Regions from separate parts of the Klebsiella grimontii genome, predicted to be linked through region 2. Evidence: predicted binding sites of a transcription regulator. Region 2 holds the regulator's gene; each other region holds the start of a gene.
The links. Region 2 encodes CRP, which controls carbon source genes, mostly activating them, when cyclic AMP is high. Its sites were predicted from a motif close to ATGTGANNNNNNTCACAT; they were not measured.
Positions count from the first base shown of each region.

Region 1 (4,454 bases), 480 kb from region 2:
GATTGAGCCATAATAGAGTTGCGTGCTTTTTAGAATGTCGTTGTTAGGTCGAGTATAGATGTTTGATTAGGGGTGGTAATAGCCTGAAGAATCGATTTATTTTCTTTGAGTCAGGTTAAGATGATGTCAGTTAGGGGTACGATTCAGCAAATAATCGTGCATACTGTGCGCCTTTTTGTGGGCCAAGGGACTAGGCACACATTTGTTTTATAAACGAAAAGACTAGTCTATGAGCACTGATAATAAACAATCGCTGCCGGCAATAACGCTGGCGGCAATCGGCGTGGTATACGGCGATATCGGCACCAGCCCACTGTATACACTTCGTGAATGTCTGTCAGGCCAGTTTGGCTTTGGCGTTGAGCGTGATGCTGTTTTTGGCTTCCTGTCGCTCATTTTCTGGCTGTTAATTTTCACCGTATCGCTCAAGTACATCACCTTCGTGATGCGGGCAGATAACGCCGGTGAAGGTGGGATCCTGACGTTAATGTCGCTGGCGGGGCGTAATACCTCCGCACGTGCGACATCGGTACTGGTGATCCTTGGGCTTATCGGCGGCAGCTTCTTTTATGGCGAGGTAGTGATTACGCCTGCCATCTCGGTGATGTCGGCGATAGAAGGGCTGGAAATTATCGCTCCCGACCTGGATACCTGGGTTGTGCCCATCTCCATTATTGTTCTGACACTATTATTCGCCATTCAAAAGCACGGTACCAGCATGGTGGGCAAGCTGTTCGCGCCGATTATGCTGATCTGGTTCCTGCTGCTGGCGGTGCTGGGGGCGCGCAGTATCTTCGCTAACCCGGAGGTGCTGCAGGCGCTGAACCCGTATTGGGCGGTTCATTTCTTCCTTGAATATAAAACCGTTTCGTTTGTGGCGCTGGGGGCGGTGGTGCTGTCAATCACCGGCGTGGAAGCGCTGTATGCCGATATGGGGCATTTCGGTAAATTACCGATTCGCCTGGCCTGGTTTTCGGTGGTATTGCCTTCGCTGGTGCTGAACTACTTTGGCCAGGGGGCGCTGCTGCTCAAACACCCGGAAGCAATTAAAAACCCGTTCTTTCTGCTGGCGCCGGAGTGGGCGCTGATTCCGATGCTGATTATTGCCGCCCTGGCGACGGTTATCGCTTCCCAGGCGGTTATCTCCGGCGTCTTCTCCCTGACTCGTCAGGCGGTGCGTCTGGGATACCTGTCGCCGATGCGTATTATTCATACCTCGGAAATGGAGTCCGGGCAGATTTACATCCCGTTTATCAACTGGCTGCTGTATATCTCGGTGGTCATCGTAATTGTTAGCTTTGAGCACTCCTCTAATCTGGCGGCGGCGTACGGTATTGCGGTGACGGGAACGATGGTGCTGACCACCATTCTGTTCACGACGGTGGCGCGCCAAAACTGGCACTGGAATAAGTTTGTTGTGGCGCTGCTGCTGGTGGCTTTTATGTGCATTGATGTTCCGCTCTTCTCCGCGAACCTCGATAAAATCGTCTCCGGCGGCTGGCTGCCTCTGACCCTCGGTCTGGTGATGTTTACCATTATGACGACCTGGAAGAGCGAGCGTTTCCGCCTGCTGCGTCGGATGCATGAGCATGGTAACTCTCTGGAAGCGATGATCTCTTCGCTAGAAAAATCGCCGCCGGTTCGCGTGCCGGGTACCGCTGTTTATATGTCCCGGGCGCTGAACGTGATTCCTTTTGCTCTGCTACACAACCTGAAGCATAACAAGGTGCTGCACGAGCGGGTGATTTTGCTGACGCTGCGTACCGAAGATGCGCCGTACGTACATAACGTGCGGCGCGTGCAGATTGAGCAGATTTCGCCGTCGTTCTGGCGCGTCGTTGCCAGCTACGGCTGGCGCGAAACGCCGAACGTCGAAGAGGTTTTCCACCGCTGCGGGCTGGAAGGCCTGAGCTGCCGGATGATGGAGACCTCCTTCTTTATGTCGCATGAGTCGTTGATCATCGGCAAGCGGCCGTGGTATCTGCGCCTGCGCGGCAAGCTGTATCTGCTGCTGCAGCGCAACGCCCTGCGAGCGCCAGACCAGTTCGAAATCCCGCCTAACCGGGTTATTGAGCTCGGCACTCAGGTTGAGATCTGATTATCTAAGGCCCTTCTTGATGAAGGGCTTTTTGTTTTTCTCAGCGCTTCTTCCTTTCTTTCACCTGTGTTGCGAAACGTTTCGATGACGATCACAATTCTCACATCTGGTGATGGTTTTCTGTTCTCTTATTGCTAATACTAATACCAGCGAAACGTTTCGCTAATGGAGCAAAAGAGAAAATGAAAAAAGGTACCGTCCTCAATGCTGATATTTCGTCGGTTATCTCCCGTCTGGGTCATACCGATACGCTGGTGGTTTGCGACGCTGGTTTACCGGTTCCCCGCAGCAGCACGCGTATTGATATGGCGTTAACCCACGGGGTGCCCTCCTTTATGCAGGTTCTGGAGGTGGTGACGAGCGAAATGCAGGTTGAAGTGGCTATCCTCGCGGAAGAGATTAAAACCCTTAATCCGCAGCTCCACGCGACGTTGCTCAATCACCTTGAGCAGCTGCAGCAGCACCAGGGAAACACCATTGAAATTCGTTACACCAGTCATGAGCAGTTTAAAAAAGAAACCGCAGACAGTCAGGCGGTGATTCGCAGCGGGGAGTGTTCCCCGTATGCGAACGTTATTCTCTGTGCCGGCGTGACGTTCTGAGGTCGCCGATATGGAAGCCTTATTGCAATTAAAAGGGATCGATAAAGCGTTCCCTGGCGTCAAGGCGCTCTCCGGCGCCTCGCTAAATGTCTATGCGGGCCGCGTGATGGCGCTGGTCGGCGAGAACGGCGCCGGTAAGTCCACCATGATGAAGGTGCTGACCGGTATTTACGCCCGCGATGCCGGTTCGCTGCTGTGGCTGGGGAAAGAAACCACCTTCAACGGTCCTAAATCTTCTCAGGAAGCCGGAATTGGCATCATCCACCAGGAGCTCAACCTGATCCCACAGCTGACGATTGCCGAGAACATTTTCCTCGGTCGTGAGTTTGTGAATCGCTTTGGCAAAATTGACTGGAAGACGATGTACGCCGAAGCCGACAAGCTGCTGGCAAAGCTGAATCTACGTTTTAACAGCCAGAAGCTGGTGGGCGATTTATCGATCGGCGATCAGCAGATGGTCGAGATCGCTAAAGTGCTGAGCTTTGAGTCGAAGGTCATCATTATGGATGAACCCACCGACGCGCTAACCGATACCGAGACCGAATCCCTGTTCCGCGTGATCCGCGAACTGAAATCGCAGGGGCGCGGTATTGTCTATATCTCTCACCGTATGAAAGAGATCTTCGAGATTTGCGATGACGTCACGGTCTTTCGCGATGGGCAGTTTATCGCCGAGCGCGAAGTGGCCAGCCTGGATGAAGATCTGCTGATTGAGATGATGGTTGGCCGCAAGCTGGAGGATCAGTATCCGCGTCTGGACAAAGCGCCGGGCGCGGTTCGCCTTAAGGTCGACAACCTATGCGGCTCAGGCGTGGAGAATATCTCCTTTATTCTGCGCCAGGGTGAAATTCTCGGCGTCGCCGGGCTGATGGGCGCCGGGCGTACCGAACTGATGAAGGTGCTGTACGGTGCGCTGCCGCGCAGCAGCGGCTCGGTTACCCTTGATGGGCGCGAAGTTGTCGCTCGTTCTCCGCAGGATGGCCTGGCCAACGGCATTGTTTACATCTCCGAAGACCGCAAGCGCGATGGTTTAGTGCTCGGCATGTCGGTTAAAGAGAATATGTCGCTAACCGCGCTGCGTTACTTCAGCCGCGGCGGCGGTAGCCTCAAGCATAAAGATGAACAGCAGGCGGTAAGTGATTTTATCCGCCTGTTTAATGTGAAAACGCCGTCGATGGAGCAGGCTATTGGGCTGCTTTCGGGCGGTAACCAGCAGAAGGTGGCGATCGCCCGCGGGTTGATGACCCGACCGAAGGTGCTGATCCTTGATGAACCGACCCGCGGCGTCGACGTCGGCGCGAAGAAAGAGATCTACCAGCTGATTAACCAGTTTAAAGCCGAAGGCCTGAGCATCATTCTGGTCTCTTCGGAGATGCCGGAAGTGCTGGGCATGAGCGATCGCATCATGGTGATGCATGAAGGGCATCTCGGCGGTGAATTCACACGCGAGCAGGCCACCCAGGAAGTATTGATGGCTGCCGCTGTGGGCAAGCTTAACCGTGTGAATCAGGAGTAAAAAAGATGAATAACCCGGCTGTTTCTGGTCGTCGCTACTTCACAAAAGCGTGGCTGATGGAGCAAAAATCGCTGATAGCCCTGCTGGTGCTGATTGCGATTGTTTCGACCATGAGCCCCAACTTTTTTACCGTGAATAACCTGTTCAATATCCTGCAGCAAACTTCAGTTAACGCCATTATGGCGGTAGGGATGACGCTGGTTATCCTGACCTCGGGCATCGACCTGTCCGTCGGTTC
Region 1 is NZ_CP169721.1:5,667,347-5,671,800, reverse strand. Features, by position in the region: gene ravA (ATPase RavA) at 1-11, opposite strand, end outside; gene kup (low affinity potassium transporter Kup) at 230-2,098, shown strand; gene rbsD (D-ribose pyranase) at 2,281-2,700, shown strand; gene rbsA (ribose ABC transporter ATP-binding protein RbsA) at 2,711-4,216, shown strand; gene rbsC (ribose ABC transporter permease) at 4,222-4,454, shown strand, end outside.
Region 1: a site for CRP is predicted at 2,178-2,195, ahead of rbsD (D-ribose pyranase). Genes of this name have one in related genera too.

Region 2 (4,454 bases):
GCTGTTTGCCTATATGCACTACGGCGTGACGCCGGATATTCTGACCAGCGCCAAGGCGCTTGGCGGCGGCTTCCCTATCAGCGCGATGCTGACCACCCATGATATCGCCAGCGCTTTCCACGCCGGTTCCCATGGTTCGACCTACGGCGGTAACCCGCTGGCCTGCGCGGTCGGCGGGGCGGCCTTCGATCTGATTAACACGCCGGAAGTGCTGGACGGCGTCACCGCGAAGCGCGAGCTGTTTGTTCAGCACCTTCAGCAAATTGACGCGCGGTTCGATCTGTTTAGCGATATTCGCGGCATGGGTCTGCTGATCGGCGCCGAGCTGAAGCCGCAGTATCACGGGAAGGCGCGCGATTTCTTGTATGCAGCCGCAGAGGCGGGCGTCATGGTGCTCAATGCCGGACCAGACGTGATGCGCTTCGTACCGTCGCTGGTGATTGATGATAGCGATATTGCTGAAGGCATGGCGCGCTTTGCCCAGGCGGTTGAGCGGGTGCTTAGCGCTTAGTGGCGCGCAGCCAGATGCCATGATGCGGACGCTGACGCCATGCCACCGATGAAATGGTGTGCATGGTGTTCAGATGCCCGAGGATGCGCTGCAAGTGCTGCTCCATCGTACTGAGCGGTCCGCGAGGGACCTCCGCATCCTGCGCCTCCATAATATTCACATCCCCCGCGCTGCCGGGCCCGTCGGAATCCAGCCGCTGCTGGCAGCGCTGGAGCGCAATCTCGCAGGACTCCAGATAACGCTGGGCTAAATCCGGCGTCAGCATATTGTGCTCGCGCGCCAGGGTAGTCATGGCATTGATGTGCTCGACAATAAACTGGCTGTGGGTCACCCACAGCTTCATGTCTTCGAGATAGTGGGAATTAAAACCGGGTTCCTGCATCGCCTGATTTAGCGAGTTAAACAGCGCGTTATGCGTCTGATTAACGCGCATGCGCTGATAGGCCAGCGCCGGGGCCTGATGGTCGTCGCTGAGGATCAGCCTGATGGCTTCCTGATCGGCTTCCAGCGCGTCGTGGGCATTTTTGCGCAGCAGACCGCTTTGCCACTGCGGCCATAGCCAGACCATGCCGCCGAAAGCAATCAGGCAGCCAATCAGCGTATCAATCAGTCTGGCGACGATAAACTGCTCGCCGTTCAGGGTGAGCAGTTGCAGGGTGTACACCGCCGTCACGGTAAATCCGACCATCGCCCAGCCGTAATGCTGGCGAATAATCAGGTAGCTCAATAGCGTAATGAACAGCATCGCGGTCAGCGTATAGCCTTCAGGAACGTGAAAGTGCAGCGTGAGCCCGGCAATGACCAGCCCCGCAATGGTTCCGGCAGCCCGATGGACGATACGAACCCGCGTCGCGCCGTAGCCGTTTTGCGTCACGAACAGCACGGTCATCAGGATCCAGTAGGGCTTAGGCAGATGCAGCGCGCTGCCCATCAGGCTGGCGGCGCTCAGCATTACGCTGATACGCGCGGCGTTACGTAACGCCGGCGACTTAAGCGACAGATAGTTTTTCAACGCGGGCAGCAGCGGCAGGCGGCGGGTTTTATCCGCCATCAGGTTACGCGCGTACAGCGGGCGCTGGGTGCGCAGAACTCTGGCAATGCGGCTGAAGTGCCAGGCGCAGAACTGGCCGACAGGATTATCCGGATGCTGCCAGGCGATTTTTTCCAGCGCGCCGATCTGTTTGTCCATCTGAAAGCGCCGGGGATAACGGTGGTAGAGCAGATCGTCCGCCAGCTCCCGCAGGCGGGCGGCAACGGTTTGCGCGTTCCAGCGAATCACCGCTTCCGCGTGACTGCGTTCCACCAGCTTCTGCACCTCTTCTGGCTGATGAAGGCTGACGGAAATATGCTCCTGAAGGTCCAGTCCAACCTGGAAAGCGCGCAGCAGGCGTTTGTGATCGCTGCGCTGGTTAGCCGCCAGCATATGCATCTGCTGATAGCACTGGGTAATCAGATCCACCACCTTTTGCTGGCGGTTGAGCAGCGGCGGCAGCGATGTGGCGGGGTCCGTATGCTGGGTAAGCAGGCTGTATTTGGCCTCGCAGTAGTTGGCGAGCTCACGGTAGAGCAGGCTTAAGGATTCGCGCAGCGGCTGCTCGCGCCAGAGCCAAAACCAGAACCAGTTGAACACCCCATACCATAAGGTGCCGAGGGCGTAGATTAACAGCGGCTCCCACACCGGCATGTTGCCCGCGAGACTGAGGGTAAAAATAGCCGCGATAAGCGAGGCAGGCAGCAGCCGCGCGTGCAGGGAGCTGATTTCAGCCGTGACGCCGAGGATCAGCGCCAGACCGGTGAGGATTAGCGGCAAAGGGATTTCGCGTTGCAGAAGAAGCTGGACGATCAGGCTACAGCCGGCAAACAGGCTGCCGCCGATAATCAGACGCTTAAAGAAACGCTTATGCGGCGTATCCAGCCCGGCAATGTTGCAGCAGGCGGGAACCAGAGAGAACAGAAGCCCCTGCTGTAAGTGGCCAAACAGAAGCCCAATCGCGACCGGCAGACACAACACCAGCGTTTGCCGCAGTGCATAGTTGACTTCAGGGTGGTAAATCAGCCTGCGCCACATGAGGAGAAAACAAAAACGGCGTATCGTCAGGCAATACGCCGTTTTACCGACTTAACGGGTACCGTAGACGACGATAGTTTTACCGTGCGCGGAGATCAGGTTTTGATCTTCCAGCATTTTCAGGATGCGGCCAACGGTCTCGCGGGAGCAGCCGACGATCTGGCCGATTTCCTGACGTGTAATTTTAATTTGCATACCGTCCGGATGGGTCATCGCATCCGGCTGTTTAGCCAGGTTCAGCAGCGTCTGAGCGATACGACCGGTAACGTCAAGGAAGGCGAGGTTGCCCACTTTCTCAGACGTGACCTGCAGACGACGAGCCATCTGCGAAGAGAGACGCATCAGGATGTCCGGGTTAACCTGGATCAGCTGACGGAATTTTTTGTAGGAGATTTCGGCCACTTCACATGCGGTTTTCGCACGTACCCAAGCGCTACGCTCCTGGCCTTCTTCAAACAAGCCTAATTCACCGATGAAATCGCCCTGATTAAGGTAAGAGAGGATCATCTCTTTACCTTCTTCATCCTTGATGAGTACAGCCACGGAGCCTTTAACGATGTAGTACAACGTTTCTGCTTTCTCACCCTGGTGGATCAGCGTGCTCTTTGATGGGTACTTATGAATGTGGCAATGAGACAAGAACCATTCAAGGGTAGGGTCTGTTTGCGGTTTGCCAAGCACCATGCGCGGTTATCCTCTGTTATAAGCTATCTCCGGGTGCCGACACTACACGGCATCCGGGCATGCAATCGTATTGAATCCCTATACCTGGGAATCCGGCTGAAAGTTTTCTGCAGCCTGTAATGTGAACTCCTCTGCATACATGCAGTACATCAATGTATTACTGTAGCATCCAGATTGTTTTAGCATAGCTTTCGCCGCATGTCTCCTGGTGTCTCGCTTCAGCATGACCCAGGTCGCCTTCCGTTGCGAGAATTGTTATGTACGCGTAATCTGTCGGGAAAATTACAGCCCTGGAGTTAAATTTATGCAAGCGCGAGTGAAGTGGGTTGAAGGGTTAACCTTCATCGGTGAGTCGGCTTCTGGTCACCAGATTCTGATGGACGGCAATTCCGGGGATAAAGCGCCCAGCCCAATGGAAATGGTTCTGATGGCGGCAGGCGGATGCAGCGCGATCGATGTGGTTTCCATATTGCAGAAGGGCCGTCATAACGTTACCAACTGCGAAGTTAAGCTGACTTCTGAGCGTCGCGAAGAGGCTCCGCGTCTGTTTACCCATATCAATCTGCATTTTATCGTGACCGGTAAAGAACTGAAGGACGCTGCCGTGTCTCGCGCGGTCGACCTGTCGGCGGAAAAGTATTGTTCCGTCGCGCTGATGCTTGAGAAAGCGGTAAACATTACCCACTCTTATGAAGTGATCGAAGGGTAAGCCGAACGGGCCCCGGCCGGCAAACGCGTCACCGGGGTTTTGACCGTTAGCTTATTTTCCTGCCTTCCATCAGGCGCTCAACCAGCGGCGCCATGATCAGTTCCATCGCCAGCCCCATTTTCCCGCCCGGTACCACCAGCGTATTCATATGCGAGATAAACGAGCCCTGCAGCATCGCCAGAAGCCAGGGGAAATCGATATTTTTTAGATTACGGAAATGGATAACGACAAAGCTTTCATCCAGCGAAGGGATGGCTTTGGCCGCAAACGGGTTGGACGTATCCACCGTCGGTACGCGCTGGAAGTTGAGGTGGGTGCGCGAAAACTGCGGGGTGATAAAGTTGATGTAGTCTTCCATCGAACGGACCACGGAATCCATCACCGCCTCACGAGAGTGGCCGCGTTCGCTGGTGTCGCGAATAAGCTTCTGGATCCACTCAAGATTGACGATGGGCACCACGCCAACCAGCAGGTCGACATGG
Region 2 is NZ_CP169721.1:428,882-433,335, forward strand. Features, by position in the region: gene ACE3MN_RS01925 (aspartate aminotransferase family protein) at 1-511, shown strand, start outside; gene ACE3MN_RS01930 (YccS/YhfK family putative transporter) at 501-2,579, opposite strand; gene crp (cAMP-activated global transcriptional regulator CRP) at 2,631-3,263, opposite strand; gene ACE3MN_RS01940 (OsmC family protein) at 3,568-3,972, shown strand; gene ACE3MN_RS01945 (phosphoribulokinase) at 4,019-4,454, opposite strand, start outside.

Region 3 (4,454 bases), 1.6 Mb from region 2:
AAAAATTAACCCAAATGCCGTCGTGGTCCGGCATTTTTGCCGTCGCCTATCTGGCGATCTTTGGTTCGCTTATCGCCATCAACGCCTATATGTATCTGATTCGCAACGTTACACCTGCCGTGGCGACCAGCTACGCCTACGTTAACCCGGTGGTCGCCGTGCTGTTGGGCACCGGTTTTGCCGGCGAAAGCTTATCCGCCGTAGAGTGGCTGGCGCTGGGAATCATCATCTTCGCCGTCGTTCTGGTCACGCTCGGCAAGTACCTGCTTCCGGCTCGCCGCGACATCACCTCCTGTAAGGCGCAGAAGTAACGTCTAACAGACCTATACCTTGCGTATCGATCTGCGCGCAGTTCCCTCCGCCGCAGATCCACTCCTCCAGCCGTTCCCCCAGCGCTTCGTCGCTGAGCTTCTGGCGCCCTCGCAGCGCGCACTCCCAGACCACCAGCACTCGCCATCCCTGCTCCGCCAGAAGGCCGATATCACGGCGATCGCGCGCCACGTTTTTGGCTATTTTATCCAGCCAGAACTCAGTTCGCGTCGCGGGGACCTTAAACAGGTAGCAATTATGATGATGCCAGAAGCAGCCGTGGGTAAAGATAACGCACTGATACTCGGCCACCACAAAATCCGGGCGGCCGGGCAGCGCGGCATCCTGCACGGTAAAGGAAAATCCTGCACGCGCCAGCAGTCCCGCCAGCCGTTTTTCAATCGCCGTATCGCGGGTGCCGATCGCGCGCATGTTTTTACTGCGGGTGGCTTTATCGTGGACATCGGCCATGGTCAATCTCTTGCTCACGGCAAGCCACCGCTCTTGCTATACGCGGCGCCAGCAGCTTCGCTACCGCCGCAAAGACCGGCACGACAACCGAATTGCCAAACTGGCGATAGGCCTGGGTATCCGATACCGGAATACGAAAATGGTATCCCTGCGGCGCTTCAAATCCCATCAGACGCGCGCACTCGCGGGGAGTCAACCGACGCGGACGCCGAAGCTGGTTCTCCGCATCGTCAAAAGACTTTTCGCCTAAAGGCCGATCCCAACCGCGATCGATAAGGATCTCCGCGCCATCTTTGTAGTAGCGGGCAGACAGCGTACGCGCCACGCTGCGCGGATTCTTGGGGTCAACGAGCCCGTAGCCAAAACCGTTCCCTCGCTCCTGATGCTTGCGCGCATAGCGATAGAGATATTTCCACAGCACTCTGGTGAGGATAAATTTGTCGTCAACCACGGGTTCCAGCAGCTCGCCGAAAGTTGGGCGAACGGAGGGATAGAGAGTGGCGATATCGCGCAGGGTGAATCCCTCATGCAGCTTGAGGTCGCGCCGAAAACCCACCAGCACAATGCGTTCCCGGTGCTGAGGTAAAAAATGACGCCCGTCGATCACTTTTGGATCATCCGCTCCGGTATGCGCCGCATCAGCAACCTCATAACCCAGCTCATCCAGCGTCTGTATAATGATACGAAACGTCCGCCCCTTATCGTGGCTCTTCAGGTTTTTGACGTTCTCCAGAACAAATATCGGCGGCTGCCGGGCGGCGATAATCCTGACTACGTCAAAGAACAGCGTCCCCTGCGTTTCGCAGGCAAAGCCGTGGGCGCGGCCAAGGGCATTCTTCTTCGATACGCCGGCGAGCGAAAAAGGCTGGCAGGGAAAGCCGGCCAGCAGAACATCATGCTGCGGGATTGTCTGGCGAATGTGCTGCGCCGCGTCTTCATCGCTCACCTCGGGGAGATGGCTCAACGTGACGTCGCGGATATCTTCATTGAAACAATGCTGCTCAGGATCGCAGTACCAGTTGGCTTTATAGGTGCGCACCGCATGTTTATTCCACTCGCTGGTAAACACGCATTGCCCGCCAATCGCCTCGAAACCATGACGAATGCCGCCGATACCGGCAAACAGATCGACGAAGCGGAATCCATAATGCGGATGATGCGCAGGCGGCTGCGGCAAGAGCGTGCGCAGGTGGGCCTGCTCCTGCGCAGTTATACGACCTGCCGCGCGCGTTACCGTCGCAACGCGCTTCAGTATAGCCGGGCTCCAGTGCTGCTCGCCGACGGCAACCAGTTGCGCGACCAGCGTTTTGACATCATATATCGCCATCAGCTGGCGCAATAGCGCCTGCGCATCTTCTCCGGTATGTTCAACCTTCAAAGACGGGGGATTTTCCTTGGATAAATTTTGCGCCATAACCTCAACCAGCCCGACTATTTTTGCAGAGGTTACCATAAATAGCGCAGCCAGTTTTACGCGAGTGGGTTAAAGCGCTGCAAAACCTCGTCATCAATAGCCATCGGGTCTCCACGAAGCTCCGCGCTGAGCTTGGCCATAAACTGCACCAGAAAGCGCGCATTGTGTATCGCCATTGCCCGGCCCTTTTCAGTCTGCATCGTTTGCGGTAAACGCAACAGCTTGCACTGGAAGTGATCCAGCGCGTAGGTTTTATCATTCAATTCCCGCCGGTCGGCAAAGGGATCGCTGGCATCAAACAAGATATTGTTCAGCGCGCCGGACACGGCAAAAACGCGCGCCAGGCCAATCGCCCCCAACGCCTCGAGTCGATCGGCGTCCTGAACGATTTTCGCTTCTTCGCTTCGCGGAGCAATCGCCGCGCTAAAACTGTGCGCTTCAATAGCGTGTAAAACCGCCGCGTAGCGTTCAGCGGGGAAATCAGGAAAAGCTGACTGGAGGATAGCCAGCGTTTTTTCCGCCGCCATCGCAGAAGAGCGGCTACGCTCAGGATGGTTTTTCGCCAGGCTGACGATGTCATGAAAATAGCAGGCGGTCAGGATCACCAGACGGTCAGCATCCGTATCTTCGGCCAACCGCTGCGCTGTAGCCCATACCCGGCGGAAATGCGAAATATCATGAGCCGCATCCCCTTGCGCGTGATGTTCGGTTAGCCAGGTTTCAAATCGTTGCTGCCAGTGAAAAAGGTCCATGCACGTTCCTTAGGTAACAGGCCAGCAACGAGCATAGCAACTTTATTCGTGATGTTCATAGATCTGCGCATTAGGGCGCGTGTACCAGGCAATTGCGCCAAGAATGGCCCACACGATGCCTAACACCAGAAATCCCAACAGAGCGCCAATCCATTTCCCTGCCGTTGAACCAAGTTCGCCATCAATCGTAGCGCCGGGCACGCTTTGAATCTGCCCGACAACCCACCAGTAACGCGCCATCGCCCAGAGGAAATAACCACAAAAAGCATAAAATGCCCACAGCGCCAGTTTCCCACCAGGACTTCTTTTCGCTTTATCTTCCATTCATTTGCTCTCCGTGAACTCAACAAGCAACATCACTTGCCAGTCAAAAATAGTGATATCCATCACATTATATAGCGAAAATTCTTGCAAGGCAGCAGATCTCTCTACCCGATGCATTTTTGTGCATCATCCAGCTTCTTTGTCATAATGCCGGCTATATATTCAATGAATTTATTCCATTTTTAAATAATACAAATTTATGAATGGCATTTAATTTCTGGCTCTTTTTCACTCACCCTCCTTCGATCCTCATTTCACCAGTCATTACTCTTACTCAGATCATCCTCTGAAAGATAAACCTACGTTTAAAGACGTGCAAAACAATTATTCGTAAAATAAATATTAAATAACAACATATAGGATGCATGAAACTTATCTACAACAAAATCCAATCAACGAAGAAGCATAAGTCCATGTTATTAAAAGCCATAAATGCAGGAAATAAATTATCACAAAACAATATAATTTTAATATAATGAATATAACGGAAACATTTTGTAATATTAGATATAATTTAGTTACATATTTAATTTAAAGAAAAATGAACTTAATCGCTAGTATCAAATAGTCACCCCGGAAGGAATGACACAATTCATATTAATTATGATTAAAAGGGAATATATAATGAAAAGAAAAGTACTGGCAATTCTGGTTCCAGCTTTATTAGTCGCTGGCGCGGCTAATGCAGCAGAAATCTATAATAAGAACGGCAACAAACTGGATTTCTACGGCAAAATGGTTGGCGAACACATCATGACCCATGATGGCGACAACAACAATTCTGACGATACCTCCTATGCGCGTTTCGGCATTAAAGGCGAAACCCAGATTAGCAGCGAATTGACCGGTTATGGCCAGTTTGAATACAACATCAAAGCGGACAAACCGGAAGGTCAGCAGGGCAGCGCTACCCGTTTAGCATTCGCCGGTCTGAAATTCAGCGACTACGGTTCATTCGATTATGGTCGTAACTACGGCGTGGTTTATGACGCGGCAGGTTATACCGATATGCTGGTTGAGTGGGGCGGCGACGGCCTGGTTTACACCGACAACTTCATGACCGGTCGTACCAACGGTGTTGCAACCTACCGTAATACCGACTTCTTCGGCATGGTTGATGGCCTTAACTTTGCTCTGCAGTATCAGGGTAAAAATAACGACACCACCGCGAAAAAATCAAACGG
Region 3 is NZ_CP169721.1:2,014,594-2,019,047, reverse strand. Features, by position in the region: gene yedA (drug/metabolite exporter YedA) at 1-311, shown strand, start outside; gene ACE3MN_RS09560 (very short patch repair endonuclease) at 286-780, opposite strand; gene ACE3MN_RS09555 (DNA cytosine methyltransferase) at 761-2,194, opposite strand; gene ACE3MN_RS09550 (phosphohydrolase) at 2,251-2,946, opposite strand; gene drpB (cell division protein DrpB) at 2,989-3,270, opposite strand; gene ACE3MN_RS09540 (porin) at 3,895-4,454, shown strand, end outside.
Region 3: a site for CRP is predicted at 3,321-3,338, ahead of drpB (cell division protein DrpB). Genes of this name have one in related genera too.